DNA from 2 places in the Curtobacterium sp. L3-7 genome. Region 2 is predicted to be linked to the other one. Evidence: riboswitches for the same ligand, from Rfam matches in the RefSeq annotation. Region 2 holds a riboswitch; the other holds the start of a gene.
The links. Region 2 has a riboswitch for thiamine pyrophosphate ahead of thiM (hydroxyethylthiazole kinase). Riboswitches for the same ligand answer to the same signal wherever they lie in the genome.
Positions count from the first base shown of each region.

Region 1: linked by a shared signal. The riboswitch ahead of AAEP80_RS08575 (ECF transporter S component) and the one ahead of thiM (hydroxyethylthiazole kinase) in region 2 are both predicted to bind thiamine pyrophosphate.

Region 1 covers NZ_CP151474.1:1,763,144-1,766,544, forward strand. Annotated here, with positions in the region: gene glgX (glycogen debranching protein GlgX) at 1-668, opposite strand, end outside; gene AAEP80_RS08570 (hypothetical protein) at 783-1,106, shown strand; TPP riboswitch at 1,132-1,243, shown strand; gene AAEP80_RS08575 (ECF transporter S component) at 1,239-1,913, shown strand; gene AAEP80_RS08580 (ABC transporter ATP-binding protein) at 1,910-3,401, shown strand, end outside.
Region 2 covers NZ_CP151474.1:2,097,791-2,101,191, forward strand. Annotated here, with positions in the region: gene thiE (thiamine phosphate synthase) at 1-408, opposite strand, end outside; gene thiM (hydroxyethylthiazole kinase) at 405-1,256, opposite strand; TPP riboswitch at 1,246-1,341, opposite strand; gene AAEP80_RS10260 (NUDIX domain-containing protein) at 1,400-2,293, shown strand; gene AAEP80_RS10265 (MFS transporter) at 2,347-3,401, opposite strand, start outside.

The DNA.
Region 1 (3,401 bases), 330 kb from region 2:
CCCCAGTAGTTCGACAGCCCCTTGTCCTGCAGCGTCGAGTCGTTGACGAACTGGTGCACGGGCATGAGCTCGAGCGTCGTGATGCCGAGGCGCTTGAGGTGCTCGATGACCGCCGGGTGCGAGACACCGGCGTACGTGCCCCGCTGCTCTTCGGGGACGTCCGGGTGGGTCTCGGTGAGGCCCTTCACGTGCGCCTCGTAGATGACCGTCTCGCCGTACGGGGTCCGTGGTGCGCGGTCGCCCTGCCAGTCGAAGAAGGGGTTGATCACCACGCCCTTGACCATGTGCGCGGCCGAGTCCTCGTCGTTCGTGGAGTCCGGGTCGCCGAACGTGTACGAGAACAACGACTGGTCCCAGTCGATGTCCCCGCTCGTGGCCTTGGCGTACGGGTCGAGCAGCAGCTTCGCCGGGTTGCACCGCGCGCCGTTCTCGGGGTCGTACGGGCCGTGCACCCGGAAGCCGTACAGCTGCCCGGGGCCGACATTGGGCAGGTACGCGTGCCAGACGTAGGCGTCCACCTCGACGAGGGGGACGCAGGTCTCGGTGCCGTCCTCGTCGAACAGACAGAGCTCGACGCGCTCGGCGACCTCGCTGAAGAGGGCGAAGTTCGTGCCGCTCCCGTCGTAGGTCGCGCCGAGCGGGTAGGGGTTGCCGGGCCAGGTGTGCAAGGGTCCTCCAGTGGTGGGTCTCGCCAAACGTATCCACGCCTCCCTGTGCTGTCCGCTCGACGAGCACTCCTGTGGAAGAACGGCGCCCGTCCACAGCGGAGTAGCCTCACCGACATGGCCAACATCGTCACGCAGATCGCAGACAAGGTGCGCCCGATCGGCGTCTCCACGAACTACGGAGACCCGGTGGAGGTCGGCGACCAGACCCTCATCCCGGTGTCGCTCGGGTGGTTCGGCTTCGGGGGCGGCGGGGACGGCGACGACAACGGCGGCGGAGGCGGTGGCGGCGCGGCCGTGCCGATCGGCGCGTACGTCCGTCGACCGGGCAAGGACCTGGAGTTCGAGCCGAACCTGATCGCGCTCGTCGCCGTGAGCATCCCGCTGGTGTGGGTGACGGGCACCGTGCTCCGCAAGCTGATCCGCGTCCTCAAGAAGTAACGCGCGCCGCGCAGCGGTACACTGCTGGGACACACACGGGAGTCCGGGATCGCCGGGCTGAGAGGGAGCGAGTGGCGCTCCGACCGTCGAACCTGATCCGGGTCATGCCGGCGCAGGGAGGAGTACCAGCTGATGCCTTCGCGCACGCCGTCCACCGTCCGTACCGCTGCCACCGCGGCGGCTCCGTCGACGCCGACCCCGCGGCGCTCGCTGCGCTGGCGGGTCGTCGACATCGTCGTCGCGAGCGTCCTCGCCGTGGCCGTCGGTGTCGTGTTCAAGCTCTGGGAGTTCGGCTACGAGCCGCTCTCCGCCGCTGTGGCACTCCTGCTGCCCGGAACGCAGGCGCTCTTCGGTGGCGTGTGGCTGCTCGCCGGCCCGATCGTCGCGATCATCGTGCGGAAGCCGGGTGCTGCGCTCTTCGCCGAGATCGTCGCCGCCAGCGTCGAGGCGCTCTTCGGCACGCAGTGGGGATGGAGCACGCTCGAGGCCGGACTCGTGCAGGGCCTCGGCGCGGAGCTCGTGCTCGCGCTGTTCCTGTACCGCGTCTACCGGCTGCCGGTGGTCGTCCTCGCGGGTGCCGCCGCCGGACTGGCGATGGGGATCAACGACACGATCCTCTGGTACCCGGGCCTCGACGCCGCGTTCAAGACCGTCTACATCGTGTGCGGGACGATCTCCGGCGCGGTCATCGCGGGCGCGGGTTCGTGGCTGATCGTCCGCGCACTCGCCCGCACCGGCGTGCTGTCGTCGTTCGCCGCCGGCCGCGAGCACACGAAGCGGCGCTCCCGCCCCACCACGGCGGCGTGACCGTGCCGGGCGCGCAGCCGGCCCGGATCGAGTTCCGCGACTGGGGCTGGCGGTACGCCGAGCGGGACGACTGGGCGGTCCGCGGGGTCGACCTCGTCGTCGAGCCCGGCGAACGTGTCGCGGTCGTCGGTGCCTCCGGTGCGGGCAAGTCGACGCTCCTGCGTGCCGTCGCGGCCGTGCTGCCCGACGAGCCGGACCCGGACGACGACTCCGCGGCGGCCACGGAGGGCAGCGTGCTGGTCGACGGTGTGACACCGGGGGCCGTCCGCGGACGGGTCGGGCTCGTCATGCAGGATCCGGAGGCGCACACCGTGATGTCCCGCGTCGGGGACGACGTCGCGTTCGGGTGCGAGAACACCAGCGTCCCTCGGGGCGAGACCTGGGAGCGGGTCCGGTCGGCGCTCGACGTCGTCGGCCTCGACCTGGCGCTCGACCGGTCGACGACGATGCTGTCGGGTGGGCAGCGGCAGCGGTTGGCGCTCGCCGGGGTGCTCGCGATGCGCCCGGGAGCACTCGTGCTCGACGAACCCTGTGCGAACCTCGACCCGTCCGGTGTCCGACAGGTGCACGACGCCGTCCGGGCACTGCTCGACGAGACCGGCGCGACGATGCTCGTCGTGGAGCACCGGATCGGCACGTGGCTCGACCTGGTCGACCGGCTCGTGTTGCTCGAGCCAGGGGGTGGCGTGATCGCCGACGGCACGCCCGCTGACGTCCTGCGGTCCCACGGCGATGCCCTGACCGCTGCCGGCGTGTGGGTCCCCGGGGCCGAGCCCGAGCGCGGCTCCGCCCGCCCGCCCCGCCGCACGCCCCCACGAGCGGGCGAAATACCCGGGTCCGTCCCGGGGAGCACCCTGGCATTCCGCCCGCTCGACGGAGCGGGGACTCGCACGTCCCCACGAGCGGGCGAAATACCCGGGTCGAGTGCGGAACCCACCCCGGTATTCCGCCCGCTCGACGAGGGCGGGCGCGCGGCGGAGCACGCGGCGGGGCGCACGACGGAGCGCGCTGCGGAGCACGCGGCGGAGCGCGCGGCGGAGCAGAGCCTCCTCGTGGCGGAGGGGCTCGGGACCGCACGAGGCAGGCGCCAGCGCGTGGGGAGCGGCATCGACCTCGACGTCCGGGCGGGCCGGGTCATTGCGATCACAGGACCGAACGGCATCGGCAAGTCGACGCTCGGGCTCACCCTCGCAGGACTCCTCCGCCCCGCCGACGGCACGCTGCGGGCCACGACGACGCTCGCAGGCGACGTCGGCGCCGCCCCGCACGCATGGTCCAGCCGCGAGCTCGCCGTCCGGATCGGCACGGTCTTCCAGGACCCGGAGCACCAGTTCGTGGCCCGCACGGTCCGCGAGGAGGTCGCCGCCGGCCCGCGTGCCCTCGGCATCCCGGACACCGCGGAGCGTGTGGGTGAGCTGCTCGACGCCTTCGGCCTGGCGCACCTCGCGGACGCCAACCCGTTCACGCTCTCCGGCGGCGAACAGCGAC
Region 2 (3,401 bases):
GACGCCGAGCAGGTCCACCGTCCCGCGGGGGAGCCGGGCGACGACGTCGAGGTGCGCCGGGGTGTTCGCGGTCAGCCCGACGTGGGCGTCCGGACCGAGGAGCGCGCGCGCAGCCGTCACCGGGACGTCCGACTGCCCGAGGTGCACCCCGGCGACCCGGTGCCCGGCGAGCCGAGCGGCCAGGGCGACGTCGAGCCGGTCGTCGACGACCACGGCCGCACGGTCGCCCACCGTGTCGGCGACGGCGGCCGTCAGTGCGAGGAGGTCCCTCGCGCTCGCGTTCTTGTCCCGCACCTGCACGATCCCGACCCCGGCGTGCACGGCAGCCCGGACCACGCCGAGCACCCCGTGTCCGTGCCGGTCGCAGAGCGTGCCGTCGGTGACCAGGTAGACACCGAGCCCGGTCATGCGGCGACCTCCTCGGTGATGCGTGCCGTGGCGACGACGTCGGTGGGCGTCAGCGACGCCAGCCGGTCGAGGAACAGCGGCTGGAACGTCCCCGGACCGCCGGCGTCCCGCGCGGCGAGCTCCGCGGCGATGGTGTGCACCGCGGTGCCGGCGACGGTCGCGGCGAGCGGGTCGTCCGGGGCGACGGACGTGAATGCCGCGATCACCGCGCCGAGTGCGCACCCGCCGCCGGTGATCCGGGTGAGGAGCTCGGTCCCGTTCGCGATCCGGACCACCGTGCCGGAGCCGCCTGGGGCACTGGAGCCGGACACCAGGTCGACGGGACCCGACACGGCCACGGCGCCCACGAGCCTCCCGGCAGCGTCGACGGCGGACGCACGCGCGTCGTCGGTGCCGGCCGTGCTGTCGACCCCGCGCCCACCGGCGGAGTCGCCGAGCAGCGCGAGGACCTCGGACGCATTGCCGCGGAGCACCGTCGGACCGACGCCCAGCAACTCGCGGGCCAGGGCGGTGCGCACCGGGAGCGACCCGACCGCCACCGGGTCCAGGACCCACGGGATGCCGTGCTCGGCCGCTGCGCGGGCGGCCTCGACGGACGCGACCAGGGGCTCGGCGTGCGGGGTGCCGGTGTTGACGAGCAGCGCGTCGGCGACCCGGGCGAACGGACCGGCCTCGCTGGGGACGTCGACCATCGCGGCCGAGGCGCCGAGCGCGAGCAGCACGTTCGCGGTGACGTTCTGCACCACCGAGTTCGTGATGCACTGCACGAGCGGCGCCCTGGACCTGACGGCCTCGAGCAGTTCGGCGGAACGGTCGGCCCAGGCAGGAGCGGGCGCAGGAGTGTTCATCGGACGATCCCTTCGCGAGTACGAACTCGAGCAGGTTCGACGGGTGTGATCTCAGCCGCCGGATGCGGCACCCCGTGTCTTCGGACGAAACGGTACACGACCTCCGCGGTCACATGACGGGTGCCGTGTGACAGGCTTGGGGCGTGCCAGACGCGCTGCCCCCAGGTCCGCCGCCAGGTCCCCGCGACCCCGGCGACGCCTGGGCGTACGGACCCGACGGCACCAAGGCGTGGGGTGTGTTCGGTGCAGCCGGCCTGCTCGTCGACGACGGCCGCGGACGCGTCCTGCTCCAGCACCGCGTCGAGTGGAGCCACCACGGCGGCACGTGGGGGATCCCCGGCGGTGCCCGACACGAGCACGAGGACGCCGTCACCGGAGCGCTCCGGGAGTCCGCCGAGGAAGCCGGCGTGCCGCTCGACGGGGTCGACCTGCGCCACACGTCGGTGCTCGACCTCGGGTTCTGGACGTACACGACCGTGGTGGGGCGGGCCTCCCGGCCGTTCGAGCCGGTCATCGCGGACCGGGAGAGCCTCGCGCTGTCCTGGGTCCCCGTCGAGGAGGTCGACGACCTGCCGCTGCACCCGGGCTTCGGCGCGTCGTGGCCGGCGCTCCGTTCCGCGATCGGCGTCGCCCCGCGCGTCGTGGTCGATGCCGCGAACGTCGTCGGCAGCGTGCCGGACGGCTGGTGGAAGGACCGAGCGGGTGCCGCGTCCCGCCTGGTCAACGGCGTGACGGCGCTCGCCGCGGCGGGTGTCCCGGCGCCGCTGCTCGACCTCGGGTTCACGCGGTGGTGGCCGCGGTGGACCGTCGTGCTCGAGGGGGACGCCCGCGGGGCGACGTCGGAGCCGGGGTCCGGGGTGTCAGTGGTGCTCGCGGACGGGTCAGGGGACGACGCGATCGTCGCCGCTGCCTCGGCTGCCATCGACGCCGGTGATGCCCCCGTGGTCGTCGTGACGGCCGACCGGGAGCTGCGCGCCCGCGTCGAGGCGATCGGCGCGACGACCCGCGGCCCTTCGTGGCTCCGCGACCAGCTGTAGCGCCCGTCCTCGCTCCGCCGAGCCGGCGGCGCGGCGGCGCGACTCGCCGCCGGCTACGCCGGGATGTGGCGGCGTGACGAGACCAGCACCGCGATCCACGACACGACGCCGAGCGCAACGATCACCCAGAGCACGAGCGGCAGCGCCACGACGTTCGCCACCGCCGCGATGACGGCCGGCGCGAGGAACCCGGCGTACGCGGCCGCGTAGAACACCCCGGTCAACCCGGCGAGGTCCCGAGCGCCCGCGATCCGCTGCACCTCGAGCAACGACGACACGAGCGCGATCCCGATCCCGACGCCGATCACCACGTTCGCCGCGATGCCGATCCACACCGACTGCAGCTCGATCGCGACGGTGACGACCGCGATCCCGAGGGTCATCAGGAACACCGCGGTCGCGATGCCCCGCGCCGACGCGATCGAGTGCACGTGCTTCGCGAGCGGCTGGATCGCGCTCGACACCCCGAGGGCGACGACGGTCGCCGCGGTCGCGAAGACGAGCCCCCACGTGCCGGTCGCCCCCTCGAGCCGGGTCGGCAGGTACCCGTAGCCGATCGCGGCGGACCCGAAGATCCACGGCGCGCCGACGAGCACCACGCGGGTGAACCGACGGTGCCCGGCGCTCGGGACGCGGAGTTGCCGCCACCAGGGGCCGGCGAGCCCACCGGAGCGCTGGGTCTCCGGCGTCCGCCAGACGATGACGGCGAACGGCAGCGCGACGGCGATGTGGACGAGGAAGGGCAGGACCTCGGGGATCGGGCCCCACTGCGCGATGAGCCCGGCGACGAGTGCACCGGAGGCGGATCCGAGGGTGAACGCGAGCGACGCGCGACGGGCCCCGGAGCCGGCGTCCGCCGTCGGGTCGAACCGGCCCTGCGAGAGTTCCTTCACCCAGCTGTTGCCGACGGCCATCGCGATGCCGACGGTGACACCCGCGAACAGGCGCCCCGCCATCAGGAAGCCGGGGCCGAACGGGCCGAGCGCGAGCAGACCGCTGCCGACGACGGCGGAGGCGATGCCCGCGAGCATGAGCGGGCGGCGGCCGTGCCGGTCGGACAGGGACCCGGCGACGAGGAGCGCCGGCGCGAGCCCGAGCACGTACACGC